DNA from 2 places in the Nostoc sp. UHCC 0302 genome. Region 2 is predicted to be linked to the other one. Evidence: riboswitches for the same ligand, from Rfam matches in the RefSeq annotation. Region 2 holds a riboswitch; the other holds the start of a gene.
The links. Region 2 has a riboswitch for cobalamin ahead of WKK05_RS05345 (NirA family protein). Riboswitches for the same ligand answer to the same signal wherever they lie in the genome.
Positions count from the first base shown of each region.

Region 1: linked by a shared signal. The riboswitch ahead of WKK05_RS11445 (DUF1636 family protein) and the one ahead of WKK05_RS05345 (NirA family protein) in region 2 are both predicted to bind cobalamin.

Region 1 covers NZ_CP151099.1:2,747,158-2,762,255, reverse strand. Annotated here, with positions in the region: gene WKK05_RS11490 (tetratricopeptide repeat protein) at 1-1,004, opposite strand, end outside; gene WKK05_RS11485 (hypothetical protein) at 1,342-1,575, opposite strand; gene WKK05_RS11480 (hypothetical protein) at 1,473-1,724, opposite strand; partial or broken gene WKK05_RS11475 (ISKra4 family transposase) at 2,094-2,373, opposite strand; partial or broken gene WKK05_RS11470 (ATP-binding protein) at 2,447-3,322, shown strand; gene WKK05_RS11465 (phosphoribosyltransferase) at 3,579-4,244, opposite strand; gene WKK05_RS11460 (DUF2267 domain-containing protein) at 4,277-4,684, opposite strand; gene WKK05_RS11455 (DUF1338 domain-containing protein) at 5,231-6,157, opposite strand; gene WKK05_RS11450 (cobalt-precorrin-6A reductase) at 6,457-7,200, opposite strand; gene WKK05_RS11445 (DUF1636 family protein) at 7,279-7,704, opposite strand; cobalamin riboswitch at 7,727-8,015, opposite strand; gene WKK05_RS11440 (SDR family NAD(P)-dependent oxidoreductase) at 8,188-8,952, opposite strand; gene WKK05_RS11435 (hypothetical protein) at 9,177-9,668, opposite strand; gene WKK05_RS11430 (pentapeptide repeat-containing protein) at 9,826-12,000, opposite strand; gene WKK05_RS11425 (hypothetical protein) at 12,058-12,402, opposite strand; gene WKK05_RS11420 (hypothetical protein) at 12,780-13,208, shown strand; gene WKK05_RS11415 (hypothetical protein) at 13,703-14,074, opposite strand; gene WKK05_RS11410 (glycosyltransferase) at 14,585-15,098, opposite strand, start outside.
Region 2 covers NZ_CP151099.1:1,287,589-1,302,686, reverse strand. Annotated here, with positions in the region: gene WKK05_RS05380 (DUF1517 domain-containing protein) at 1-42, opposite strand, end outside; gene WKK05_RS05375 (pentapeptide repeat-containing protein) at 168-1,733, opposite strand; gene WKK05_RS05370 (prephenate/arogenate dehydrogenase) at 1,815-2,654, shown strand; gene WKK05_RS05365 (GNAT family N-acetyltransferase) at 2,948-3,472, shown strand; gene WKK05_RS05360 (IS4 family transposase) at 3,621-4,940, shown strand; gene WKK05_RS05355 (precorrin-2 C(20)-methyltransferase) at 5,044-5,748, opposite strand; gene WKK05_RS05350 (precorrin-8X methylmutase) at 5,751-6,377, opposite strand; gene WKK05_RS05345 (NirA family protein) at 6,480-8,009, opposite strand; cobalamin riboswitch at 8,058-8,190, opposite strand; gene WKK05_RS05340 (PEP-CTERM sorting domain-containing protein) at 8,399-9,007, shown strand; gene WKK05_RS05335 (CmpA/NrtA family ABC transporter substrate-binding protein) at 9,639-11,021, shown strand; gene ntrB (nitrate ABC transporter permease) at 11,195-12,034, shown strand; gene WKK05_RS05325 (nitrate ABC transporter ATP-binding protein) at 12,157-14,163, shown strand; gene WKK05_RS05320 (nitrate ABC transporter ATP-binding protein) at 14,557-15,098, shown strand, end outside.

The DNA of each region.
Region 1 (15,098 bases), 1.5 Mb from region 2:
AGAGCATCACCTTTGCTTCTGTAGCCATCAGCTTTATTTCCTTGAGCAAAAAACAGGTTTGCGGCTTTTTGGTAATCTGCTGCGATTGCCTCGTCTTTCTCTCTAAGATTATTTCTGGCATCTCCACGCCACAGGTAAGCAGAAGCATAGTTAGCATTGAGGCGAATTGCTTGAGTAAAATCTGCACTAGCTCCTTGATAATCTGCTTGTAAATATTTATCTACACCCTGAATAAAGAAGTCGTCAGCTTTCGGTGCTGTAGCTATGGGTTTGCTAGGAGGATTAACGCCTACATTTACTTCAGCTTGAGATGAAACTCTTAAAAAGGTATTAATTGGAATGCCTAAATTAAAGCCAGTCTTGATAATCACGTTGGGATTTTTATCAGAGATTTTATAGTTCTCTGTCGTGTCGCTTCGACCATGAATTCCTATAAGTTCCCCTTGGTCATTCAACACCGGGCCGCCACTCATCCCTGCCAACGTGTCATTACTGTAGACCAATGCATAGCCATCACGCAGAGGTTTGGAGGCATTAGCTGTAATCCGCCCATCAGTGAAGTTATAAATTGAGGTAGAAATGGCAGCACTGATTTGTGGAAAACCAGCTACATAAACAGTTGCACCTTCTGTTGACGAGTCGGAGTTGCCGACTTTGGCAACAGGATAACTTTGGTTACTGGTAAATTGCATAACAGCTAAATCAACCGAAGGCAGCTTTTTAACAGTGCTGTAATTAAGTGGGTAATGCGTTCCCTCTGGAGTCACGATTTCGTATTGAGCTTGAGCTTCGACAACGTGCTTGGCAGTGAGAATGGTGTAAGTATTACCTTCTCGTTTAATAATGACTCCAGTGCCTGAGCCATTAGGATTAGAAATTTCTACAGTAATAGCTTTGGCAACTTTCCCAACTTCTACTGAGGAAAGTGCAAAAGCGTTTTGGGGTTGCACAAAAGCAACTGACACACCAATTAACGCTGGCACAAGTGAATAATAAAATTTCATTTAATTAATATGAGGGAGAAGTACCTGTAAGAGATACAGCAAGAGTTAGTAAAATTCCCCAAATGGGACGATTTTACTAAAATACCCTAATTAATTACAGAAAAGTTAGCCTAAATAAATTAATTGGCACACAGCCGAGGATTAATTAAGCGAGCGGACTTTTCCCTATTCCTCAAATAATTTATTTAAAGCTCCCGCCAGTAGAGCCGGAACTGTAGTGTCTTTCTCCAGCACTAGTTGACTCAGCTACTTTGACACTGCTGGGTCAAAAAAAACTGTAATTGCCTTCTTCCCTTATTGGCTAAGAGGCACAGCAGATTTTTCAGGAACAGAATCTTCAAAATAAATGATGTTGGTAATCAAACACAACGCAACAACAGCACTTGAGCAAGGATTTAGTCACATAGTTCCAAGCGATCGCCTTTATGCTTAAGCGAGAGCTTATCGCCCCTATCTCAAAACAAGAAATTACCCCGCTATACCTTTCCCACTTTTGTAGTTCATCGCTCTGGGCTTTCGTTTCTGGATCGGCACTACTGTTGATTTCTTGGGGGAATGGGGTGCGCGGCATTTTTCACAGTAGAGCGGTCGCGGGCCAAAGGTTTCTCTTTGCGTTGGTTCTTGGCACTGCTGGCAAATAAAGTTAAAAACGCGGGTGTGGATCTCACGCTTATGCGCTCTGACGGTGTACTCTCGGACTTCAATTATCTTGCTGGGCATTGGCTAATAAAATGGCTCTACTTCTTTAATAATAAAGAATACATTCGTCAGGTGGTCACCGAGCATAGCCGAGGTGAGTCAGGAGCCAGAATTGAATGGGAGCGCAACACAACGACCGACTCAGTGCATCGCCGTCAGATTAACGCAGCGAAGCACTCCAAACAAGTAAGAATAAAGTACCAAAGGGAGTATTTGTTACTAAAGCCTCTTGTGGCACAGGTGAAATAGTTATGTAATTGCACCATTTGAATAGACAAGGAAAGAGAAAATTGTGGTTGCAATGTCGGGCAGAAATTTTTATACGCCGGATGGGGAGGCTGTGAAACTGCAAGTCTTATGATGCAGACCAAATAGTTAGTAAAACATACATTGATTGCTAGAAGGGACTTCCAATTTCTGCGCTTTTACTTGTGATTGACAATTCTCCCAAAATACTTTTCATTCGTCGTCGATACCCTGCACTTGTGCCTGTAACCGTTTCGATAAAAAAACCCCTACTTCTGGCATTACGTGATCAAAGCATTTGACTCCGCACTGCTTGTTTTATTCCTGCAAGACTGGTTAGCCTTTCTGGTGACGTGTCTTCGTACAATATTTTAGCGATCGCTTGAATATGTTCTTGGAGGGCTTGCTTTTGTTCTAGGGTCATTGGTAGGTAAATACACTCATCTTAATTATCCTGACTGATTTTCGCCCTCTTTGCAAAAAACTGGGATGCTCCCATTAATAATCCTGTAGGCTTTATTGCCGGAAATATTTTTCCAGCATTAGATTACCTCCAAGACATATTTAATTTACTTGATTTATATCAACAACAATATCCTCAGCCAGGTGCAATTATTGCAGATGAAATAGAAACAATTGATTTAGAATATGTAAAGGAAGATTTGCCAAAGCTAATTGCATCAATGAAATTGGGAATTAACCACATCCGTGATATTAGCACCAGCTTAAGAACATTTTCACGGGCAGATCAAGACTACAAAGTAGCTTTTAATATTCACGACGGTATTGATAGCGCCATCTTAATTTTGAAGCATCGCCTCAAACCAAATGAAACCCGTCCGGCAATTGAAGTGATTACTGAATAGGGTAATTTACCCCAGGTTGAATGCTTCCCAGGACAACTAAATCAAGTATTTATGAATCTGCTAGCTAATGCTATTGATGCACTGGAAGAATCCAATCAGGGACGTACTTTTCTACAGATTCAAGCTAATCCTAATTGGATCACAGTTAGAATGGCTCTGGAAGATAGCCACGTCAGAATTTGTATTGCTGATAATAGTATGGGGATAACTGAAGCTGTAAAACAGAGAGTTTTCGACCATCTATTTACGACCAAAAGTGTAGGTAAAGGTACGGGTTTGGGACTCGCGATCGCTCGTCAAATTGTGGTAGAAAAACATGGTGGTCAAATCATTGTGGAATCTGAGATTGGTCAATGCACAGAATTTACGATTTTCATACCTGTCAAAGGTTATTGCTTAATTACAGCAATTTGCATCAATTCTTCTCATTCACTTCCCGTTCACTCTGCGGATGAGCATTTTCGATATGCTCAATTAAGCTTTCAGCCATCTCAACAGCCACAATAATCAGTTGCTGTTCCATCTGTCCGTAACCCCCCTCACTACTGACTTGGGCATAAATGTGAGGGTTAGATAGCATCGCAGCCAGTAGTTGGGATGCAGTTTGTTTCAATTCATAGACTTGTAGATTCATGGAGCTACTTCCTCCAATTCAACATACAGCAGAATTCAGAAGTAAAACAATCTTTCTACCTAGCTTTGAGAGCTAGTTTGTGTACTGCACCAACTTGAAATCTGCTGTAAAAAATCAATCTTGGTAGTTCTAAATGCCAAGGGATAATGGTTGATAGTTATTTGCAGCTTTTGCAAGTAGGTTGTGAACTTCTTCATCAGTGGTTTGAGGAAAATCTTCATACCAGGAACCGACACTATAGAAGGGGCTGGGTGTCGAAATACAAACGACTTCATCTACCTCATTTGCCAACAGTTTGCAAGTTTCGGGTGCGGCGATTGGTACAGCAATAACAATCCGAGCAGGTTGCTGTTTTTGCACAGCTACCACAGCAGCCCACATAGTTGCACCTGTTGCCAAACCATCATCTACCAAGATTACGGTGCGTCCCTGTAAATCTGTATCAGGGCGATCGCCCCGATACAGCCGTTCCCGTCGCTCTAGTTCCCGTTCTTCCTGAACTGCAATCCTGGCAATGACTTCATCGGAGATATTGATCTCGCTAATAATACTTTCATTGAGTATCCGCACACCACCGGAGGCGATCGCTCCCATTGCTAACTCTTCTTGATCGGGTACACCCAGTTTACGTACCACAAGAATATTTAAGGGAGCATTTAGCGCTTTGGCAACTTCAAAGGCTACGGGTACGCCACCTCTTGGCAGCCCTAATACCAACACATCTGAACGATTAGCATAAGTTTCTAACTCCTTAGCCAAAGATTGACCCGCTAAACTTCGGTTTTTAAATCGCATGGTGTGACGCTCCTGATAGTTTCTCAGAAAAATTAAGTATTTACACGCATTCGCCCTTGGCTTCCTGCCTCAAACAATGGATCAAAGTCTGATGGCAATTGAGAGCGAATATCACTAATTTCACCAGGGCTAACTGCCTCAGTTAATACCTCAATGACCACACGAGCATGATGAATAGCATCTGGAAGCTCTATACCTTCTCGTTGACTAACTAGCTGAAAAAATTCATCTAGTGAGAAACGTGTTCCAGAGCCTGCGTATTCGTGTTGTAAATATTGTGCAATGCCTCTTGGAAGCTGAGCAGCGGCGTTGAAAGGCTCACGTCCGGCTAGGCGTTCAGCTAGGGTTTCTAAAGTCGCACGGGTTGCAACTTCTGCATCTCCCCGTGAACTCAGGTGAGCGCGATTTTGCACCTGTCCAATAAACTCATCGTGTTGCATTTTTCCTCCAGATTTGTCTTGATGTTTGACTTGTTCTGGTCACTAAACTTTTTGCAGAAGAAGTAAAAAGATAAACTCAAAGACCCTACCTTCTGGAGATTGGAGATCAAAGCAAGGGTATAGAATTTTTCATTAGCCCATTCTCAAAAAGATTGCAAAAGTTATTGGTGCAAGAAGTCTATTAATCTCAGTAATCAATTTTTGCCACTTTTTTACTCTTCTGGACTGATCTTAGAAAGTTACAAATTTCGTGTCCTCTGACTTACGGGGCGACATCTCCAATCTCCAAATCTACCTAATGGATGAATTAGTCTAAATCGCCCTAATTTTTACATCTTACGTAAATCAAGTTGATTTTTTTTCTGCAACACAAAGATGTGCGATCGCGCTGAGTCCTGTTAGCCTCGAATCAGAATTTCGGAGGGTTCCCCCGCCCTTAAAAAGTAACGTCAGACGACTGTGAATCGGTTTGCCTTGGTCTTTGCCAGGAGAAGAAAGTCTGGTGAGGCCCCCTCTCCCTTTGGGAAGACCTTACTGCCTCAAGAATTACGAATTGATATTAGATATACGAGTCATTTCAAATAATTGTTGGGCATTACTTCCTAAAAAAGCATCAAAAAGCATCTGCTTTCCTGGTACTACTTCCACTTGATAGCGCTGGGCAATTTCATAATAGGCGTAAGTCCAAGGAATTTGAATTTCTGCGCCAGTAATATCATCTAAAACTATTACCATCTCGGTTACTGCTTGAGTTGCTGTTTGACGCAAACCACAAGCCACATTTCCTTCGATTTCTACTTTCATCGGTACACCCAGGTTAGCCAAACCACGAGCAGTAGTATCTATATCTGGGTACGCGGATGTGTTTTGGCGGTTGACATAGCCGGTGAAGTGGTTGACTGCGTAACCATGCAGCAATACCCAAGCACCATACTGAGTCACCTGATTTACCTCTTCGACTACAGAATGCTGTGGAGGTTGCCAAGGGCGGGTGAAGACTTTTTGGAGCTGTTGAGCAATACTTTGAGTGTTCCCCTCTTGTTTTAAAAGCGAAGTTAGGGGATAGGTTAATTCGCATCTGTTTAAAGATACGGTTTTAGAAATCAGTTCGACAACCCTAGCAGGTAATTCATCTACAATCAACTCGCTGATAAACAACTTTGGCAAGTTAAATTCTTCTTGCTGAGGATGACGATAATGACGGGCGTACAGATGCGTTTGAGCAAAAGTATACTCTCCGGCCACCACGTAACCCAAAGCTTCAACAAGTTGTCCAAGGTAATCAATTCCCAAGCTAAGTTGGTCCTGTGGGCTATCTACTAATAGACGCAAAGAGCGGAAGGCAATGTGGTCATTAGCGACAGTCCCACCCGCAAGATTAATCATTTGCTGATAGGTACGGGCATGGCTGACTCTGGCGCTGTATTCTTGCCAAAGCAATTCCCACAAATGAATAGCAACTTCAGGTCTCATAAGTTATTTGTATAAATTTATTTATACTTTGCAATAATTGATAATCAACTTTTGAATCGATAAAAATTCTAATTTAACGAGAGCTTAGAGATGGTCTACTAATATCTTGCATCATTCTCAATAACCGTAGGTTATGGCATTTTGGCATTGCTGGGTAAAGATATGAATTTGTATCACGCAGAGCCGCAGAGGCACAGAGAATAAGAGTTTGAGAGATTGAATTTTTGACTTTCATACTCAAATTCAGCAACGCCACCATTTTTATAAATATTTATAACAAATAAAATAAAAAGTCGGATTTATGTATGCAATTTTTTAACTAACCATGCTAAAGCAGCATTAATATCTGTGACTTGCTCTCCTTCTGGTGTCGCGGGACGACTTACCATTACAACTTGCATTCCAAGTTCCCGCGCCGCAAGAATCTTGGCATAAGTTGCATCACCGCCACTATTTTTGCTGACAATGGTGTCAATTTTGTGGTGAATCAGGATTTCTCGCTCATTGTTCAGGGAAAAAGGGCCGCGATCGCACAATATTATCCCTGGTGGAACCAAAGCATCATGATCAGGCGGTTCAATCATCCGCATCAGAAACCAAATTTCCTTTAAGTGTGCGAAGGCGGCAAGTTCTTGCCTACCAATTGTCAAAAACACCCGTTGTGACTCTTTTTGCAAAACTGCGGCTGCGGCTGCAACACTGTCAACTTCAATCCAGCGATCGTCACTGGATTTCTCCCAAGTGGGACGGATCAACATCAGGCGGGATACTCCGGCTTTGGTGGCAGCAGCTGCTGCGTTGAAAGAAATCTGGCTAGCAAAAGGATGGGTAGCATCAATTAGTAAGTCGATTTTCATTTGATGAAGGTAGTTAGCCAGTCCAGCGACACCACCGAAGCTTCCAATTCGCAGATCGCCTAGCGGCAGTGATGGCTCGCTGGTGCGGCCTGCTAAAGATGTGATTGCCTCTACTCCTTGGATAGTCGCCACTCTGGCAGCCAGTTCTGCGGCATCTCCCGTCCCACCCAGAATCAACACACGCATCATAATGTTTTCTCTGCGTTCTACTAAAGCTATGCAAAAGCCTTAGCTTAGATTTCTCTCTGCTTCCTTGACGGATGATTAAATTTCTATCGTGCTAACTTTCTCTACAGATAAAGATGGAATCTTTGCCAAAATCCCCTTTTTCAGAGGTTCAGGTCGCTCTGACCAAGGCAGTAAACCATCAGAGTGGGCATAGTATTTACTAGCACACTCCAGCACAGCAGCTGCACTGCAATCAACAGCTAAATCGCCAAAGAGATATGTTAATTTACCTTTAGCAGCAAAGGCGACGACACATGAACGATTACAAGCACTCATACATTCAACTTCCTGAATTGGGAATTCTTCTCTTAACTCCCAATCTTGTGCAAGGTGCTGAAGCTGCTGTAGTAATTTTTCACCACCACTTTCACCTAAGCGTTTTCCATCTTGCCAAACGCTAGCACAGGTTTTACAAACAAATAGAGTATGAGCGGCGATACTAAAGGAATTAAGAGCAGTCATCTGTACCTCGCAGATATGTAAAACCGATTCAGTCTACTTCGGTGGGCATCCTGACTCACTCAATTTAAGATTTTGAATTACTTCTACCAATTTTCCGTAAAATTGCACTTAATTATTACTCTTCTTCCTTGGCGTATTTTACGCTTCGTTTAATAAATATCTAAGTGCATTTTCATAGAGAATTGATATTATTTCGCTAACTCAAATCTCAAAATGGTTCACAGTTGCGGGACAGCGCCGGATTCACACCGAACTTTCCCCGTTACCTCTAGTGGCTGATCCCCACCAGAACCGAATAACCTTTTTGATCATACACTAGTGTCTTCTAGGAAGAGTTGAGTCATTGGGAATTGGTTATTTGTCATCGGTCATCGGTCATTTGTCAGTAGTTATTATCCCTCTCTCTCCTGCTTCCCCTGCTCCCTCTGCTTCCCCTGCTCCTCCTGCTCCCCTGCCTTCCTCTCTTTGCGTCCCACGTCCTCTTCACCGCAAATAACTGGCTCCATTCACATCTACAATAGTACCCGTGAGATATTCAGCACCCTCAGAAGCTAGGAAAAGAACGGTATGCGCCACATCCTCTGGAGAAGCTACACGATTTAAAGGGCTTTGCTGACGAATTGCTTCACCCGCAGGACTTTCCAAAATAGCACGAGTCATATCAGTTGCTACCCAACCAGGAGCTACGGCCGTCACAAAAATGTTATGGGGAGCTAAATGCTGCGCGAGAGACTGGCTAAAGGCATTCAGACCGGCTTTACTAGCTGCGTAAGCTGTAGCTGTAGGCTCGCCCCGAAATGCACCACGAGAAGTCACATTAATAATTCGTCCGCTACGGCGTTCAATCATGTGTTTCGCAACACAGTAAGATACATTGACTGCACCGAGTAAGTTTACATCAATAGTCTGTTGCCAAGCGGCTTGCCAGTCTTGATAACTGGTTTGATTAAGGGGATGCTCTTGATAAATACCAGCGTTATTCACTAAAACATCTATTTTTTTTAATTGAGCGATCGCTTGCTGTACCAGTTGCTCCACAGCAAAAGCATCAGCAAGATCAGCCTGCACCAAAATGTGACCTTTACCTGCCAAAGATTCCCTCACTTCCTCAGCAACTTGCTGCTGCTGATGGTAATGAACTGCAACAGTAGCACCAGCTTGGGCAAAAGCAGTTGCGATCGCTTTTCCGATTCCTCGCGAAGCACCTGTAACCAACACAGTTTTTCCTGGAAAATTGAAATTGAGCATAATAGCTAATAAACTCCCCAAGGATTTGCTGCTAAAGAGAGGTGAATCTAAACAATATTGAATATTAAGTATATGGGGAAATTTTGCCTCAGCCTTGCTTAACAACTGTCGCTGTCCATTTCGACAAAACAAAGCATGAAAATCTTTTTCCCCACTTCTTAATCCCTATTTTGAGATAAGTAGGAATCGACTGTAAAAAATTCTTGACCCTTGCCAAACAGTAATTAAAATCTCAAACCAACACCACCTTGCACAGAAATAGCTGTACTACCACTATCACGGTAAGCATCAAAAGCAATGATAGCGTTGCCAAAAATAACCGTATTGCTATTTGGCACTATATAGTCAACTCCGGGTTGTAAGGCAAAACTAATTTTGTCGCCTACAGGAGAAGAGTCACCACCACCAGCTAATACCAACCCAGCTCCCAAGTAGGCATCAGTTTGCCAGTTGAGGGGAACATCATAAGAAACCGTTGGTACAACTGCCGTATTCCGACCTATTAACGCTTGAGCGCGGAAAGAAATCGGTGATTCTAGAACCTTGTAGCGGGCGGCTAAAACCCCCCCGATTTGGATACCGTCAGTAATACCAACTGTTGGCCCTATACCAATATAGCTACCATATGCTACTTGAGCTTGTGCTGCTTGAGTCATAGCCATACACAGAACTGAACTAGCTCCTAGCACTGAAGCCAAATACAAAAGATGTTTCATTACCCGACTCCTCACACCATCTTAGATTTTGTCATTTATCATTAGGGATTGAGAGTCAGAAGTCAGAAGTCAGAAATCAGAAGATAGTAATTATTTTGTTAATCTCCCCCTTGTCTCCTTGTCCCCCTGCTCCCCTGCCCCCTGCTCTCCTCCCATTCTACGGGCAACGGCGATGAATGCCTCCTTGAGTACAAATGTAAGCCAATTGTTTGGCATCTAAATTTTTGGCTTGAGAAAAATCAACTCCTTGTACTACAGCAGACTGTGAACCTGTATCTGGCGTTTGGACAAATTGATCCGCTGGATCTTGTTTGCTAGGGGCGAGAATTGTCCCCTGAAAATCAGCTCCTGCTACATTTGCCCCCCGTAAATCTGCTAGGCTGAGGTCGGCATTCCGCAAGTTGGCATTTTCCAGTTGGGCTGAGCGCAAAACAGCACCAGTCAGACGAGTGGCGCTCAGGTTAACATTGCTGAGATTGGCGTGTTCTAAATCCGCTCCTGAGAGGTCTGCTCCTTGCCAATCGGTTTTAGTTAAGTTGGCATAGGACAATTGTGTTCCTATGGCAATCACACGACCTAAACGAGCAGCATACAGATTGGCTTCGTTCAATTTGGCATCACCTAAATCAGCTCCTGTTAAGCTGGCATTTTCCAAGACTGCGCCACGCATATCGGCTCCGACTAGCTGGGCGCTGCTGAGGTTAGCACCAAATAGACGTGCATCAGCTAAGTTGGCTCTGTTGAGGGTAGCACGACTCAAATCGGTACGGTTCATTAAGACGCGGCTCAAGTTAGCATCAGTGAGATTAGCTTGCTGCAACTGAGCTTGGCTCAAATCAGCGGTTACATCGTCGAAGGTATCCCAGCGTCCATCTTCACCCACACTACGGAAGCGGCTACCTTTAAAACTGCCTTGGTTGAGATTAGCAGACTTGAACTTAATTCCTGATAAGTCAACGTTGTCTAGTACCAAGTTGAATAAGGAATTTCCTGTTGTGCCGCTTTGACCTAATTGAACGCGACTGAGATCAATACCCTCGTTAGTTTTACTGCTATGAACAGACAGAATCTTATTGATTGTCTGCTGGTTCATTTGTAGCCGCTTTTGCCGCACTTCCCGTTCTGGGGATGCCTTGCTTCCCGCAGATTCCAGTTCACCAACGAGAAACTGATTCTTGTTTTTTAATTCTGGGATGGCTTTAGGCCCAGCACTTGCCAAAGCTTGTTGAATTGTATCCTGGAGGGTAGGGTTAGTTTCACTAACTTGGAGATCCGCAAGAAACTGGATTGCTTGTGGGTCATCGAGACTGCCCATAGCCAGAATTGCACCCTGGCGTTCCTCATTAGTAGCGCCAGAGTTGGGACTTAACTGTTTTACAAGTGCGAGAAACTGTTGGCTGTGAATTTGCTTGGTTGTCCGCTGGGTTTGCTGGGTTTGAATGTACACTTGAGTGCCTATTAAAGTAGCTAACACAGCAGTCATACTCACCAAGGCTACGCCAAACAAGGTTAGATTCGGATTTTGCTGTATCCGCCGCCAGAGGTTCGGGGATGGGGAGGTTTCTGTGGCTGTTGGTGCGGTAGCTAGTTCCTCATTTCCTTCCTGCCATTCCTCTGGTTGATTACTTCTATTAGGCTGACTTTGCCTGTCACCACCCAAAGCTGAGGACGCTAAGGGGCGAGTTGCATCTATGGCGTAAGTCCCTGCCAAGTGATCGTGCAGTGCACGTCGCCCTCGACGCGACTGCGAGCCGATACTTTCTCCCAGTACCATCAGCACGGCGAGAAATGTGAACAACTCTAGATTAGGAAAAGCAAAGCTGTAGCGCCACAGCAGATAGGCGATGGAGATTGGCACACTCCAACGACCAACTCCTTCTCGCACCACCGCTGCACCCAAACCAGGCGGTTTTCCTTGTTCATTCACAACCCGGACACGAAACCGACGCTTGGGAATTGTGCTACCAGTTTTAGCTAGTAAATATAATTGCCACCATGAAAGAGTTACAGGTGCAAATAGAGCTACTGTCCACAAGATATTAGTCGGCCATGCCACGTAACGGATGCCATAGCTGACAGGTACAGCCAAAGGTCTAGCGATCGCTCTTTCTGCTACTACTAGCATGGGGTTTAGCGGTACGCGGTTGAGATCGCTTCTAGAATTGGCATATACACCAAGCCCAAAAGGAATCAATCCACTGGTAACCACTAGTGTAATTTCAGCTGCCCAAGCAGCAAATCGCCTAGTTGCTAACGGCAGCGATTTGGTTGTTCCTGTTTCTTTTGACCGACTAGAATCATCGCTACCTCTCCTCACAATTGGGGTCGTCATCGCATACTTTCCTTTGACTTTAATTTCTATACCTATTGGCGTTGTTAAAAAATTAGACTATTGCTTACGTTGAATCTTATTAGACACTAAAAATTTGTATCCAAGATACACTAACAATGCCAACACTGCCAGACTAATAACAGATGCAACCAGTTTAAAGACTGCTTGCAGGATCGCAAACCCCAATATTACTGCCACACCAGAAAACACCAGCTTTTTCGTTCCAGATAAGCTGTTGAACCAAAGCCGAACTCGCTCTAAGTGCAAGTTAAAGTCAGCAAACCCCGACTGGGGTGTCTGTTTTTGTTCTTGTGCTTGAGAAACCTCCCCAGGCGAGGTATTAATCTCTGCCTCTAGCTTTTGGAGGCGACGCTGCAAGTCTTCTTCTCTTTGGGGATTCATTAATCTTTTCTACCTCTGCTAGAACACTTATTCAATAACAGGCTAGCCAAATCGTATTTTTGACGCTTGTCTTAGTGATTTTAGCTAATTCATAGCTGTACGAAACCTTTGTAGGCAAGGAAAAATCATGTTTTTATTTTGTTGTCTTTCAAAGGTCGCGATCGCCTAATGGTGATCAAGCATAGAAAACTGGGATGACATTTGTCCTTATTCTCAGCCCGATATTTTTTAATATTTACTCATATGGCGATTAAGTAAAAACAATAAAGATATATACGATACCTTTCGGAACAAAGCCGGATTGATGTCGTCTATAAATTTATAACTATATATAACAATTATGATTGCTCTAGAAACAGTCGGGAGCATTAATTAAAATGAAGGCGCTGAGGCTATTTACATTTGTTCCCGTGACTTTGGTGATTAGTTTACTTCTCACAGAAGCTAACCTAGCACAGAAATCAACTGTACAAATTAATCGTAGTTTTAAACCCGATCCCTTGGTCTTAGCTGGTATGTCTGGGGGATCAGTTGAAAGTAGCTGTGGCAATATTACTGCTGTACCCAATGAAGTTATCCAGGTTACAGAGTCACTACCTTACTTACGATTAACTGTTGAGAGTCAGGGACAGCCAACTTTATTAATAGACGGCCCTGGTGGACGCTTCTGCGTACTGGCAGATAAATACTCTGGAAGTAAGCCCGAACTTTCGGGTTACTGGAAAGCTGGAAAATATTTGTTATTTGTTGGTAATTCCCAAGGACAGCATAGCTATAAACTCTCAATTTCGCAACAAAGAGAATAGTTAATAAGTCCAAATTCTAATGTGCAAATCTTGACTCTTAAAAGCTACTTGACGCCAGTCCACTCAAATCGGGAGACCCCTTCGGGTGACGCTCGCTAACGCTGCGCTAACGCCAGTTGCCTACTCCGGGAAACCCTCCCGCAGCACTGGACTCACCGCCCACGCGGCTGGCTCTTCTACTTAGGGAAACGCCAGACGCTCCTTCGCGCTTCCCAGGCAAACGACTATCATCTTTGGCGTCTCGTCTCCCGTGAGGAGAAGACCCTTCGGGTGACGCTCCTGCGTCGCTCTAAGCGTTCGCGTTAGCGTCTCGTAGAGAAGCTATGCCGAAGGCTTTACGCTGCGCTAACGCCAGTTGCCTGACGCCACTTGCTCCACTTGGGGAGACCTCTACAGCCCTTCTCCTAAAGGAGACCAAGGCGAACGGGCATCCTACGGCAGGCGCTAGCCTCTCCCTTTGGGAGAAGACCGCAGTGGCTCACCTTGACTTTTGACTAATCTTCCAGTGATTTTGCTGGCACTTCGACTGCTTTGATGTCAATTGTGCCTTCTGGCGCGAAGCGCTGAAAATGACTATTTTTTACTAATAGCGACTCCCCACAGCTTGGACATTGTAACTGAGTGTTATTTAAACCTGTAAATTCATATGTACAAACGGGACATTGATCAGCAACCAAGTTGCGTTGTAACCACCAACGAAACCCAAAAAAGGCAATCACGGGTGCTAACAACAATAACCCGACAATAATTAATAACGAATTAACTAACCAACCCAAGCCCAATGAAGCCAGCAACCAAATAACTGCCAGCAGGGTGAGCCAAGGGCGGAGATTCAAAAGATTCAATTGAAATGACTTAAGGCTCATTTTTTAAATATCGTCCTGCTTTCCCTCTAGGATAGCGAGTTTAGCCAACAGTAGAGACGCTATTAATCAGCCAGTGCGTTGTGGGGGTTCCCACGCCACTTGCTTTAAGCCGGGGAACCGCTCCGGGTGACGCTCTCTGCGAGACGCTGCGCGAACGCAAGCTCGCTCTAAGCGTTCGCGTTAGCGTCTCGTAGAGAAGCCATGCCGAAGGCTTTACGCTACGCTAACGGCAGTCCACGACGCTCCTCCGTCGCTACCGCTGATGCTAACGGCGACAAAGCCCTTACGGGTGACGCTCGTGCCTCGCTCTAAGCGTTCGCGTTAGCGTCTCGTAGAGAAGCTATGCCGAAGGCTTTACGCTGCGCTAACAGCAGTCCCTCTACTTAGGGAGACCCCAAGATCGGGCTGCTTCACCGCACGTGTGGCTGCACTCCCCGTCCAACGCAGTGGCTCCCCGTTGTAGCAACTGGCGTCGCGTCTGTACAAGAGTCAAGAAATATTACTCTAGACTTAGGACAAAAGCAGCTTTTGTAAACGCTTTTGGAAAGCGTCCATACCGAAGAGTGCGATCGCCTGCTCTCGTAGCCACTGTCCATCACAACGCTGGTCATCTCCTTTGAGTATTTCAATACAAGCTGCTGCTACAGCATCAGGATCGCGGTGTGGTACTCGCCATCCTAGTTTACCATCCTGTAAGGGGTCAGCAGAACCATCGTCATCACCTGATAACACAGGCACTTGGCAAGCCATCGCTTCTAGATATACAATGCCGAAGCCTTCTTGAGAAGGCATAATATAGGCATCAGCAAGGCGATAATGTTCCATCAATTTTTCTGTAGGAACGAAACCAGCGAAGACAACGCGATCGCTTACACCTAAATATGCAGCTAGTTGAGCTAATCGCGGTTGATCATCACCGCGACCAATTACCAAGTATTTTACTTCTGGAAAAAACTGGGCGATTTTTGGTAAAGCCCGAATTGTCATATCTACACCCTTGTAGATATCCCCTGACCACAGCCGC
Region 2 (15,098 bases):
GTAGCGAGTTTTGCCAATCATTCTATTAAAGCTATCGCGCATCTTTATCCTCCTAAAGCTTGTTGTTTGTCATTTGGCATTTGTCATTGGTTGGTTGTAACTCCTGTACAGACGCGTAGACGCTCGAAGAGAGGCTTCTCGTAAGAGTATAATCGCGTCTCTCTTGACTACTGAATAATATAGTGAAACCCTTTAACAAAATCTATAACCATATTTAACGAAGGTAGTATGGGTTTTGTCAATTCATTAGATGTATCATCATAAACTGAACTATTCAGAAAAGGGCGTTTAATAAATTTTTTACCAAAGTTGGGATTTTCATGCACAATCAAAGTATCGGCGCTGGAATTTGTTAGAATTATTTGAGTTGGGGTTTTACAAAAATTTAGCTTTGCTGCTACTTCTAGATTTTTTTTAATTTGTTTAATAATTGTAGCCTTACTTATAGCTTGCTCTATAAGAATATTTAATTGTTTCACCATTTGGGATGATTTTAAACTCTGATTAGTAATAACTTCGCTATTAATCATTTCCACCATATTGACAATATTATTTTGGGTGGTTGCTGCATCTAAAAAGGGCATAATTGCAATATAAGCTGTAGGGAATAATGCTTCATCGCTATCTAAACGGAAGGTAAAAACAGTTCGGCGGCTGCCACTTTCCATGCTTGGAGGTTGTTTGAGGCTCTGATATTCTTGAGCAATTTGGTAATAAGTGCCAGCGAGAGCAAAGTTAGCTTCGTGTTCTAGGGCAGCATCGACGACAATACGTATTGTTGGCGGAGTTTCATTAAAAAAGTCTTGATAGTCTTCGGAATGGAACTTTTGAATGATTGAGCGATCGCCACTTGGACTAAGATCAACCCACTCACAAGTCATGCCTTCAGTTTTTAAACCAAACCTGGAGGTAGCATAAAGTTTGGCCCCAGTTAAAATTGCTCCCGTTAAGTCCGCACCAACCCATTCCGCCTTAATTAATTTTGCCTGAGTTAAATCGGCGTGGACTAAACTCGTATTCGTTAAATTTGCATTGCTGAAGTCTGCACCAATTAAGTTAGCACCACTCAATTTTGCTCCGCTCAAATCTGCCCAGCGGAGGTTAGCCCCGCTCAAATCTGCCCAGCGGAGGTTAGCCCTGCTTAAATCCGCTCCGCTGAGGTTAGCATGGCTAAGATTCGCTTGTCTGAGTTCGGCATCTCGCAAATTAGCGCTGCTGATATCAGCGCGACTTAAATCAGTGAAGTTTAAATTAGCCATCTCTAAGTTTGCGCCTGTCAAAGAAACGCCTCTTAATATGGCTTCGCTCAAGTTAGCGTGACGCAGATTCGCTTGGCGGAGTGTCGCTTCGCGTAAATCGGCACTGGTAAGATTAGCCTCAAATAGGTCAGCACGACTGAGTTCAGCACGAATTAACTCAGCGCGGATCAGCGTTGCTCCTCTGAGTTGAGCGCGATTGAGATCCGCTCGAATCAAATTGGCTACGTTGAGGCTGGCGTTGTTCAAGATGGCGCTACTGAGATTCGCACCGCTGAGTCTGGCAACATTCAGCTTGGCATTGCTCAAATTAGCTTCACTGAGATTTGCACCACTCAGGTTGACTACACTTAAATTAGCTTTACTAAGATTCACACCACTGAGTTTGGCCCCACTCAGGTTAGCTTCAGACAGATCAACATCAATAAAGTCTAAAACTCCAGCTGCGTATTTTTCCAGCAATTCCTCTACAGTCATAGATGCTACCCTTGGATGCCAATTTTAATAGTTGGTAAAGTATGCAGAAAATATTTAACAAATAGAATGACAAAATCAAAAATGAAAATTGGGATTTTAGGACTGGGATTGATCGGCGGATCTTTGGGTTTCGATTTGCGATCGCAAGGACATAATGTCTTAGGAGTCAGTCGCCGTGAATCAACCTGTCAAAAAGCAGTTGCCCTCGGCAGTGTTGAGCAGGCGTCAGTTGACCTAAGCCTGTTGGCAAGCGCAGAAGTGGTATTTATTTGTACACCCATAGCACTTATTGTTCCCCAATTTGAGCAGTTAATCGCTTATTTGCCTTCTACTACTGTTGTGACTGATGTCGGTTCAGTGAAAGCACCGATAGTTGAAGCGATTTCTCCTCTTTGGGATAATTTCATCGGTGGTCACCCAATGGCGGGAAGGGCAGATAGTGGAATTGAAGCTGCACAGCGGGATTTATTTGTTGGTAAGCCTTATGTATTAACACCAGAAACTAGAACACCAACCGCTGCTATTTCTGTTGTAGAGGAAATTGTGCGATCGCTTGGAGCGAATATTTACCATTGTCAACCAGAGCAACATGACCGCGCTGTAGCTTGGATTTCTCATTTACCTGTAATGGTCAGTTCCTCTTTAATTGCTGCTTGCATGAGTGAAACTGACTCTGAGGTTTTGCAATTAGCGCAAAAGTTTGCTAGTTCAGGTTTTCGGGATACCAGCCGTGTCGGTGGTGGGAATCCAGAATTAGGCTTGATGATGGCGCGGTATAATCGGCAAGCTTTGCTGCGATCGCTGCAACACTATCGCCACAACCTCGACAAATTGATTCACCTAATTGAACAAGAAGATTGGACAGTTTTAGAAGAAAGGTTGAAATCAACGGGTAAGGCGCGTCCTGATTTTGTTGAATAGTCGGAATTGGGCGAGCGATCGCACTAAGCGCAATGCCGGAGGCGATCGCCGTACACAAGCAAACTGGCGAAAAGTTTGCCAGACCCCATCGGTGAGAAGTTAAAATACTCAAAATATTATCATTTCTGTAAATAGATTTTTTTGAAACCATTTTTGAAGTAATACCAATTTGAAAAAAGAATGTAACAAATAGACCATATTGTAGAGACGCGATGAATCGCGTCTTAAAACTTAAACCAGGGATGTGTTGCAATCATTAATTGAATTGGTATAAGAAACAAAAGTTGTAGCTTATGGAAAATTTAGAAACAGTATTATTAGAGTCTAAAAGATTGATGCTACAAGCGATTTCCTTGGAATACGCAGACAGTGTGTTTCGTGAATTCACAAGTGAAATTACCACCTTTATGTATCCAAAACCAGCCCAGAGTATCAGGGAAACTGAGAAGATAATCAAAGATATGATTCAACAACGAGAAAATAAAACTGACCTTGTGTTAGTGATTCTCAAAAAAGACAATTTAGAGTTTTTAGGAATTTGCGAGGTTGGTGCTATTGATACCGATACACCGGAGTTAGGAATTTGGCTCAAAAAGTTGGCTCATGGTTTTGGTTTTGGTAGAGAGGCAATTTCTGTATTAAAAAACTGGGTAGATAAAAATTTGAAATACAATTATCTTTCCTATCCTGTTGATAAAAGAAATATCCCCAGTCGGAAAATTGCAGAAAGTTTGGGAGGTAGAGTATTTCGAGAGTTTCAACAAATAAACAACAGTGGTAATCTTCTTGATGAGATTGAATATAGAATTTATAAATAAACGGCATCTTTCATACTATTTCATTTTAATAATGATACAAATACCCTGGCAGGGGCATGGCAATGCCCATTAGTGTCAACTTAAGGAAAAAGTCAACAAGTAGAGGTAGAGTAGGGGAGTAGAGACAAAGACAAAAGGAGTTGTCAAAATGGCTACTCCCCGGATGAGAAAAGATGGCAATCCAGACTTAAGAAGACAAACACAACTGCCAGCACCAGCAATAGAAGAAATAGAAGCCCAGATATACGCACTACTAGAACCATCAAACTTTAAACCACTAAGAGATTCACCAGGACTAGACAACAAAAACTTAAGAGAAAGAAAATTAACATTACCAGTGATGATGGCAGTGGTAGTAAGTCTGGTGTATCGACAAATAGCCGGATTAAGCGAAGCAATCAGATTATTAGCCACAGAAGGATTAATGTGGGTAGAACCGATGTTAGTGAGTAAACAAGCACTCTCACAAAGGTTAAAGAAAATACCAGCAAAATTATTTGCACAAGTGTTTGAGCAAGTCATCGAAAAAATCCATGCCACCCCACAGGCAAATAGAATCCCACAGCAGTGGCAACAACTACATCAGACTTTTGGTGCAGTGTGGATAGCGGATGGGTCAACACTAGAAGAATTACGCAAAAAGTTAAAAGCATTATCAGACCAAACAACAGTGTTGGCAGGAAAAATGATGATGGTGGTAGAAGCGTTTACTCATGTACCGACCAAAATCTGGTACACGGAAGATAGCAAAGCTAATGACAAAATTTTTGCCCAGGAGCTATTAGAGCAACTGCCAACTGGCGGACTATTGATTTTCGATTTGGGTTTTTTCAAGTTTGGCTGGTTTGACCAGTTTACACAGCAGCAGAAGTTTTTCGTGACGCGATTGCGCGAAAAAACTTCTTACTTTGTGGTGCGCTGTTTATCAACTGGTGTTTACTATCGTGACGAAATCATCGATATGGGACAATATCGATCCAATCCTTGTCAGTATCCAGTTCGCTTAGTTTCTGTACTCTGGGGTAATAGTTGGTACTACTATTTGACCAATGTGCTTGACCCACAGTTATTATCTGCACAACAAGTGTGTGAACTCTACCGTTGTCGTTGGCGGATTGAAGATGCCTTTAAGCTGACTAAACGACTTCTGGGTCTGGCTTATATTTGGGTTGGCGACCGTAACGGGGTTCAGATTCAAATCTTTGCGACTGTGATTTTCTACACTGTTCTCAACAATTTATCTTCTCAAATCGCGTTCGCACTCGGTCAGCCACTTGAACGTATTTCTGTGGAAATGGTCTTTCGCAGTTTGTATTACTTTGCTGTGGCTGTTTTGCGTCGTGAAACTGATAATGTTGTTGACTATTTAGTTTCACATTACAAGCTTTTTGGTTTGCTTAAAGCCGAGCGCAAACGTCATCGTCAGATTCACTCGCGGTCGGCTCAAGTCTGGGCTGATGCTCCTTAAGTTGACACCAATGGGCAATGCCATGCCCCTACGAGAAATCTATATGTATCAGGATTTTCGTTAATTGGTATCACACAGACCAAGGCGAACAAGTCGGCATAGTCTATAGTCGATTCTTGGTTGGGATCACAATCATCGAGAAATAAGGCACTTGTGCTGGATCAACTTCATCTAAGGGTACAATTCTCTGCTGTGCCATTGTTGCCCGCTCAATATATCTTGCCCGCGATGCTAGTCCTAATTGATGTAAAATATCTCGCACTTTTGTAAAATGACGACCTAGCTTCATAATTGCCGCTGCATCGGTTGTCAGTAGTTGTGTGATTAGTTCTTCTGCTGGCATTGGTGCGGGCAGGACTGTCAAAATATCGTTGTAGTAAGTGAATGGTACACCCAATGCTACCGGACAAGCCATCAGTGAAGAAATTCCAGGGACAACTTCTGTTTGGTACTCCTCAGATAACCTAGTGAATACATACATGAACGAGCCGTAGAAAAACGGATCACCCTCACACAGTACTACTACATCCCGCCCTGCGGCTAAATGTTCAGCAATTGGTTTAACTTCCTGGTCGTAAATAGAATTTGCCTTTTCTGGCTCTAATGCGCGGGGGAGATGAAACGATACCTCAATTTGATTGCCAGGAAGATACTGCGAGACGATCGCGCGTGCAATACTTTCTTTATCTACTGCCGATTGATAAGCTATTACAGGAGCCGCACGTAATAGCCGCAACGCTTTCAGGGTCAATAATTCAGGATCGCCTGGCCCAACACCAACTCCATAAAGACGACCTTTAGTTGCCATAATCATTCTTCCTCCGTTGCCAGGGCGTTAACTGCTGCTGCTGCGATCGCACTACCACCGCGCCGCCCATGTAAAGTTAAAAATGGGACATTTCTATTGTCTGCTGCCAGTGCTGCCTTCGACTCTGCCGCACCCACAAATCCGACGGGGAAACCCAAGATCAGCGCAGGTTTGGGCGCTCCTTCATCTAGCATTTCTAACAGTCGAAACAGTGCAGTAGGAGCATTTCCAATTGATACCACTGCCCCTTCTAAGTGCGATCGCCATAATTCTAAGGCAGCAGCCGACCTTGTAGTATTTAGATCCTGGGCGATTTCTGGTACTTCTGGATAGTTGAGAGTGCAGATTACTTCGTTGTTTGCGCTCAATCGCCGCCTTGTAACGCCTTCAGCAACCATCCGGCAATCACACAGAATCGGCGCTCCGGCTGCCAGTGCTGCTCGTCCAGATTGCACAGCTGTTGGTGAATATCCCAAGTCAGTCACAATATCCGTCATTCCACAGGCATGGATGAGACGTACAGCAACTTTAGCTACATCTGGTGGTAGCACATCTAAGTTTGCTTCCGACCGAATGATTGAGAAGGAATTACGGTAAATTTCGTTAGCATCTCGGATGTAATCGGGCATTGGGGATTGGGGACTGGGGGCTGGGGATTGGAGACTGGGGATTGGGGATTGGAGACTGGGGAAAAACTTTTTATATCTTAGAGAGTGAGCAATGAATTTTACTTAGATTGCAAGTATCTGCTTGTTTGCTGACTTTTGAGAGAATAACTGCTTTAGTCGGTCAACTGCATATCGATTGGCAAATTCTCCAAAGGACTCGTTGGAATTTTGGCGTTGTTTTTTATATACTTTCAGCATCTGCTCTAACAGAGCAGGGAGTTCGGCAAAAGTTACATATTGGTAGAGTTCACGACCGAATTTATGGTCGCTTTCACCGTCGTCACCAACATAAATGTGATAACCCTCCACAGTTCCCTTTTCCACCTCAACGCTGACACCAATTAGGGCGATATCACTCTTAGTATGCTGAGCGCAAGATTTTTCACAACCGCTGAAGTGGATATTTACTGGGCTATCCAGAGACAGATGAGCTTTGAGATACTCTGCTAATATCAATGCATGACCCTTGGTATCCGTAGCAGCAGAGGCACAACCCTTGTTGCCAGAACAGGCAACCAATGCACTTTTGATGTTGGTTGCTGAGGAATCTAAATTTAACAACGCAAGTTCACTCTGGACATCAGCCAAACATTGCTGGGGAATATCTGTTAATAGCAAATTTTGCCAAGGCGTTAGCCTGAGAGTGCCACTACCGTATTTTTCTGTCAAATCAGCCAAACCTCGCATCTGCCGACTCTCTAATCGACCGAGGGGTAAGACAACACCAATATAGAATAAATCTTGCTGACGCTGGGGATGAATACCTATATGTTGATATTTAGCATCTAACTTCTCCCCCTTCTCTTGTAAGGAAGGAGTTAGGTTTTTATTTCCGATTTGATTTTGACACTTTTCCCTCCCCATCCTCGCCAAGGGAAAAGCTAAACGTTGCTCAACTTCTTGGAGATAATTTTCACAACCCAAAGTATTCAATAACTCTCGCAGCCGTGGCTTACGCTTAGTAATAGTGTTGAGATAATCCAGGTAGACATTTGCTAAAGCTGCCAAAACAGGTAAGCATTCGTCTGGTGACAATACAATTCCCATATCGTTGGGTGGTTCTCCCTTCTCGCCGACACTCAGATGAAGGCGGAAGTAAACTTTAGCATCAATTAAGACAGCAACAAAGGTGATATCATTTAGGCGATCGCACACCGATACTGCCCCGCCACCATCAAAGCAAACGCTAAATTTTGCAGGTAGTCCCGCAAGTACTGGATGTGTAGTTATGTACTCATCCCAACTTTGCACAAAAGGGCGAGTATCAATCAATTCCTGCGGGTCGATACCAGCAGTTGGACTCGTCATGATATTACGAATGTGGTCTACAACAGCACTACGAGAACCCAATCCGATATCCTGTAGCTGCTGGAGAACTTCAGTATTTATGCCTGTACGAATTTCGCGGACTTGCAGATTAGCTCGATTAGTCACATCCACATAGCCGCCTCCATACTGGTTTGCTATATCTGCGATCGCACGGCACTGTTCGCTAGTCAAAATTCCACCAGGTATTCTCAGACGAGATAATATACCATCTGCGGCAGATGTAGCGTAAAACAAGCCAGGACAACTGGCAAATCCAGACAGCAAAGCTATAACTCCTTCCCCGTGTTACGCAGGGAGTAGATGGTGAGTGTGCCTTAAAGACATAGCTTGAGTTGGCATTCTGACTTGGGTAATCCCATCACAGCTGCGGCACAGTCCCGGAATTTCACCGGAGTTTCCCCACTCCAAGCTTTAGTAATGTAGCACGAGAAGGCAGCCAGACTGCTGGAGAATATTTTTTTTAACTTAATTATTTAGTAACTTAAACATTCACATCAATTAAGTTATCGCTTCAATTTGAATCGAGCAAAGAATATGCGAACATGAAGACTTTATAAAAATTAATATATGAAGCTTGCTTGTTTGCGGCAGTTATAAACATTATAAAGTAGTTTTCATACCGTATTATCACATAAAAGTAGAGTGCTAATTAAATGAAACAAATAACTCAATTCGGTGTTGCGATTGCAGCTTATGCTGTAACCTGGGTGAGTGTTGCATTGCAAGCTCAAGCAGCTACTGTTAACCTTGACAACCAAGGAAATATTACGAGTGTCTCAAGCGTGGTGGTCAATGACTCAACATACAATGTAAGTTTTGTGTATGGTAGATTTCGCTCTGTGTACGATGTACCTGAGCCTAACAGCTTATATCCCACGATGCTCAATAGCGACCTATTTGGCGGTTCTCCACCATCAGACGCAATTAACCAAGCATTAAATCAATTAATGCCTATCCCCGGATACATATCACCGTTTAATGCTGGGGTGTTATCGAGAAGCTATTTTATCCCTTTTCGTTTCAAAGAATTTGATGGTTCTTATTCCGTTGATGGTGACGAAGGAAATTATATTTATGATCCTGACTCTCCTCCTAATGAGCAACCATTTGATAATTATTGGTATGGGAATTACAACGTGATCAGCGACGACTCTTCTGAAACCTACGCAGTATTCACTCCTGTACCAGAACCTGCTGATATTCTGGGTAGCCTGACGGCGCTTGGCTTGGTTGTGGCAATGAAAAAAAAGATTACCATCTAAACTAACGAATTAAGTTAGTATATGCACCACTGTTAAAAATCTTATCTCTTCTATCATGAATGGTTACCATAGCAATCTTAAATGATTCGTGATCAACAAGATACAGACTTCTTTAAAAAGCAGTCTAGCTGCGGCGTTCAGCAAATAGTCTGATAAAAATATTCCGATTATTTAAAAGGAAAAGGTAAAAACTTTGTGTTTGTCTTTGACTTTTTGGTGTTAATGTTTACCACTTACAGATGTAACGATAAATAAAATATTATATGAATTATAGATTTATTACTATCCAATAGCACTTGCTTAGACAATTGACTGCGATATATAAACTTTTACTTATACCTGCAATCTAATATTTATTTAATAATTTCCCTTTTATAGTTAACCACTTTGATTTAAAAGCAAGTAAACTAATTTCAACAAGAAAAAGTTACCTACTCGGTAGACTTCAATCAATTAACATACGTCATCAAGCTAATTAAAGACAGTTGATACTGCTTGTTCTCCAACTAAAGGTTGAATTGGCGCGACTGTTATAGCTTGATATACCCATTGATGATGCAAGAAAAATCTATTTTTCCTTGCCTAATTTGTCGTTGCTAAAAACAATAAAATTCATTTTGAAGGAGATTTTATGACAGAATTTTTAAATCAAATTTCTCGCCGTAAATTTATCTTAACTGCCGGAGCATCTGCGGGTGCTGTGTTTCTTAAAGGCTGTTTAGGAAATCCTCCTGAAAACCTTACAGGTAATAACTCTAAAGCCGCTCCAACGGCTCAAACAGTTGCCAATATTAGCCCTGAGCAAAAACCAGAAACTACGAAAGTCAAGCTGGGATATATCCCGATTGTGGAAGCTGCTCCTTTAATTATTGCTCAAGAAAAAGGCTTTTTTGCTAAGTATGGGATGACTGATGTTGATCTTTCTAAACAAGCTTCTTGGGGTTCAGCACGGGACAATGTAGAAATTAGTTCTACGGGTGGTGGTATTGATGGCGGTCAATGGCAAATGCCAATGCCGCATTTAATTACAGAAGGTTTAATTACCAAAGGCAATCAAAAAATTCCTATGTATGTGCTGTGTCAGCTAATTACACATGGTAACGGAATTGCGATCGCCAACAAGCACCAAGGTAAAGGTATCAGTTTGCAGCTTGCTGGTGCTAAGTCTGTGTTAACCCAACTCAAATCTTCAACACCTTTCACCGCTGCATTTACCTTCCCCCATGTCAACCAAGATTTATGGATTCGCTACTGGTTAGCTGCTGGTGGGATAGATCCTGATGCAGATGTCAAGCTGCTTACAGTACCTGCGGCTCAAACTGTCGCCAATATGAAAACAGGAACAATGGATGCCTTCAGCACAGGCGACCCCTGGCCATATCGTCTTGTGCAAGACAAAATTGGCTACCTAGCAGCATTAACCGCAGAGATTTGGAAGAATCATCCTGAAGAATACTTTGCCATGAGAGCCGACTGGGTTGATAAAAATCCCAAAGCAACGAAAGCAATACTCAAAGGCATTATAGAAGCACAGCAATGGCTGGATAATTTTGATAACCGTAAAGAAGCAGCGCAAATTCTGGCTGGACGAAATTATTTTAATCTTCCCTCACCTGAAATTCTTGCTGATCCATATCAAGGTAAGTATGACATGGGAGACGGACGCAAAATTGATGATAAATCAATGGCAGCTTATTACTGGAAAGATGGAAAAGGCAATGTTTCTTATCCCTATAAAAGTCATGACTTATGGTTTATAGTCGAGAACGTTCGCTGGGGATTTTTACCACAAGATTATATCGCTAATAATGCTGCTAAAGCTAAAGAACTAATCAATAAAGTCAACCGCGAAGATATTTGGAAAGCAGCTGCTAAAGAAGCTGGTATCGCTGCTGCTGATATTCCGACAAATACATCTCGCGGTGTAGAGGAATTTTTTGATGGCATCAAATTTAACCCCGAAAAGCCAGAAGAATATCTCAAGAGTCTCAAAATTAAGAAAGTTAATGTTTAGTAGAGACGCGATGAATCGCGTCTGTACAAGAGTCAAGAGTAGAGATGCGATGAATTGCGTCTGTACAAGAGTCAAGAGTAGAGATGCGATGAATCGCGTCTGTACAAGAGTCAATAAAATTCCAAGTTGGAATGGTTGATGACGAATAATGAATTTTCTGGAGAATACAGTCTATGACACTCGCCCAAAAACGCCCTGTAACCCCTAGATTTAATAACAGTTTTATATCCAGTCTCCAGAAGCAATTTCCTGACTTGATACCGCCAGCGATCGCGATCGCCATCTTCCTCATTCTGTGGCAACTGTTCGCTTTGACTCCCGGTGCAACATTACCAGGCCCAATACAAGTTATTCAAGATACCTGGGTATTAATTTTTTGGCCATTTTATGACCGAGGTGGCATTGATAAAGGTCTATTTTGGCAGATTCTCGCCAGTTTACAACGAGTCGCCATCAGTTATACCTTAGCTGCAATCGTTGGAATTGGCTTAGGTATTTTGATTGGCGTCAACAGAACCATGTCTAAAGCTTTAGATCCCATCTTTCAACTATTGCGGACTGTACCACCTTTAGCTTGGGTTCCTATTTCTTTAGCAGCCTTACGACAAAACGAACCAGCTGCCTTATTCGTAATCTTCATCACCGCTATTTGGCCCATCTTAATTAACACTGCTGTCGGCGTTACCCAAATTCCTCAAGATTACAACAACGTTGCCAAAGTCCTGCAACTTAGCCGCAAAGAATATTTCCTTAATATTCTGATTCCTTCCGCTTTACCTTACATTTTTACCGGTTTGAGAATTGCGATCGGTTTAGCTTGGTTAGCAATTATCGCGGCAGAAATCGTCATGTCCGGTATTGTCGGAATCGGCTTTTTTATCTGGGATGCCTATCAAAATAACAACGTCAGCGAAGTGATTCTAGCTCTAATTTATATCGGCGTTGTTGGGTTGGTGCTAGATAAAATGATGGGTTGGCTTCAAAACAAGATTTTACCAGCAGAGCAAAAATAGTCATTAGTCATTAGTCATTAGTCATTGGTCATTTGTAGAAAGCTAAGGACTAATGACCACGTACTAAGGGCTAATGGCGAAAGACAAAAGACTAATGACAAAGGACTAATGACAAAGGACAAATGAGTATGTTCGTTGCTGTTGACCAAATTGACAAAGTTTTTGAATTAACTGGTGGTGGCAAATATATCGCCCTCAAAGGAATTGACCTCCAGATTAAAAAAGGAGAATTCGTCTCTCTAATCGGTCACTCCGGTTGCGGTAAATCCACTTTATTAAATATGATTGCTGGTCTGGATTTACCCAGTGAAGGCCTTGTGACTTTAGAAGGACAAAAAATCACCAAACCTGGCCCAGATAGGATGGTGGTGTTTCAAAATTATTCGCTACTACCCTGGCGGACAGTTAGAGAAAATATTGCCCTGGCTGTGGATTCGGTAATGAATGGGTTACCAGCTGCTGAACGCAAAGCTATTGTCGAAAAACATATTAATATGGTGGGCTTGCGTCCCCATGCTGATAAACAGCCGGGAATGTTATCAGGTGGGCAAAAACAGCGAGTTGCGATCGCTCGCGCTTTAGCAATTCGCCCCAAGTTGCTACTATTAGATGAACCCTTCGGTGCATTGGATGCACTCACACGCGGTAATTTGCAAGAACAACTCATGCAAATTTGCGAAGAAAATCAAGTCACTGCTGTGATGGTTACCCATGATGTTGATGAAGCGGTGCTGTTATCTGACCGAATTGTCATGTTAACTAATGGCCCCGAATCCAAAATTGGGGACATTTTAGAAGTCGATATTCCCAGACCCCGCAAGCGGATGGAAGTTGTAGAACATCCCAGCTATTACAGCTTGCGAAGTGAGATGATTTACTTCCTCAATCAGCAGAAACGCATCAAGAAAATTCGGGCGCGGAAAACTGCGGATATTGCTCGTCATGGATTGGAAAAAGTTAATTTAGAAATTGGCTTTTTGCCGCTGACTGCTTGCGCCCCGTTAGCTGTTGCCAAAGAAAAAGGTTTCTTTACCAAGCATGGTTTAGATGAAGTTAACCTCGTGCGGGAAAGTAGCTGGCGGGGTATAGAAGATGGCATAAGTGGCGGTTATTTGGATGCGGCTCAAATGCCTTCGGGGATGCCCATGTGGTTAACATTAGGAGGGCATAATAACCAACCATTGCCTGTTGTCACTGCCCTCACCATGACTCGCAACGGCAACGCCATCACCTTAGCAAAACGCTTTTATGACCAAGGTGTACACACTTTATCAGATTTCAAAAGATACCTGCTTCACACCCGTGAGCAAAGGCACACAATGGGGGTAGTGCATCCCGCATCTATGCACAATTTGCTACTGCGTTACTGGCTAGCTGCTGGTGGTATTGACCCCGACAGCGATGTGGATATGAAGACCATTCCCCCAGCACAGATGGTAGCTGACCTAAAAGCCGGAAGTATTGATGGTTACTGCGTAGGTGAACCTTGGAATTACCGCGCTGCTGTGGAAAATGTCGGCTTTACCATCGCTACCGACTTAGAAGTTTGGTTAGGACACCCCGGTAAAGTTCTTGGTGTGCGAGAAGATTGGGCAGAAAATTATCCAAATACACATATCGCCTTGACTAAAGCTTTGCTAGAAGCTTGTCAGTACTGTGCAAATCCCGAAAATGCCCAAGAAATTCGCCAAATTTTAGCAGGGCGAGATTACGTCAGCACTGATTTAGAGTACATTCAACTCGAAGATCCAGATAGTCTCACCTGTGACTTAGACCATCCGTTGCGGGACTATGCCCATCACCAGTTTTATTCTGAGTCTGCCATCAACCGCCCCAGTCGCACAGAACAAATTTGGATTATGAGTCAATTGGCGCGTTGGGGTGACACTCCCTTCCCCAGAAATTGGGTGGAAGTTGTGGAACGAGTATGCCGAGTTCGTGTCTTCAGTACCGCAGCACGAGAATTAGGTTTAGATATTAGCTACATTCGTCAACCCATCAAGCTGTTTGATGGTACTCCCTTTAATGCGGATGATCCGATCGCCTATCTTAACAGCTTGCAGATTAAGCGTGATTTCTCGGTGGCGGAAGTTGTTCTTGATGCACCAAGAAGAAAACTCGCCTCATAAAAAAATGGTGAGAGAAAGAGGTAGTGGAAGAAGTAGCACATCATTAATGAGGCTTTGAGCTTCATTAATGAGCTTCGGAACTTTAACAGGTCGCAGCGATAGCGAGTATTTGAGCGTCCGAGTCCCCAATTCTCTAATCCCTATAGCGTGTTTTCAAAGTCTTAGATCCCCCTAAATCCACGCCAGTCGCTCATGAGGGAAACCCCCTTGGCGCTAGCCTCTCCCTTTGGGAGAAGACCGCGCTGCCTCCCCTTAAAAAGGGGGACTTTAAAAGACTCTTAGCCCCCCTCTTTTTAAGGGGGGTTGGGGGGATCTAAAAAGTTAAGAAGCTAAACAAGTAGTTTGAAAACACGCCCCAGTCCCCAGCCCCCAATACCCAATCCCCAAATCGCCATGCAAAACCATAACTGGATAGCTACCAACATTGCTACAGACTTACAAGGAAAACCATTAGCCGCTGCAACCAGCAGACTCCAGCCTTTCCTAGAGATTAAAGATGTTTCTAAAGTATATGCCACAAAAAACGGCCCCTTCACTGTACTCGACGGTGTTAACCTCAACGTAGACCAGGGCGAATTTATTTGTGTCATCGGTCACTCTGGCTGTGGTAAATCCACCTTGTTAAATATGGTATCGGGTTTCAACTTTCCTACCTCCGGGCAAGTACTGCTAGAAGGACAGCCAATCACCAAACCCGGCCCAGACAGGATGGTTGTCTTTCAAAACTATGCTTTGCTACCTTGGCGGACTGCTTTTGAAAATATTTATTTAGCTGTTAACGCCGTTTATCCCAACAAGCCACAAGCTGAGAAAAGAGCGATCACACGAGATCATCTGGCAATGGTGGGACTAGCTGACGCGATGGAAAAGAAACCAATGCAAATGTCAGGCGGTATGAGACAAAGGGTTTCTATCGCCCGTGCTTTGGCGATTCG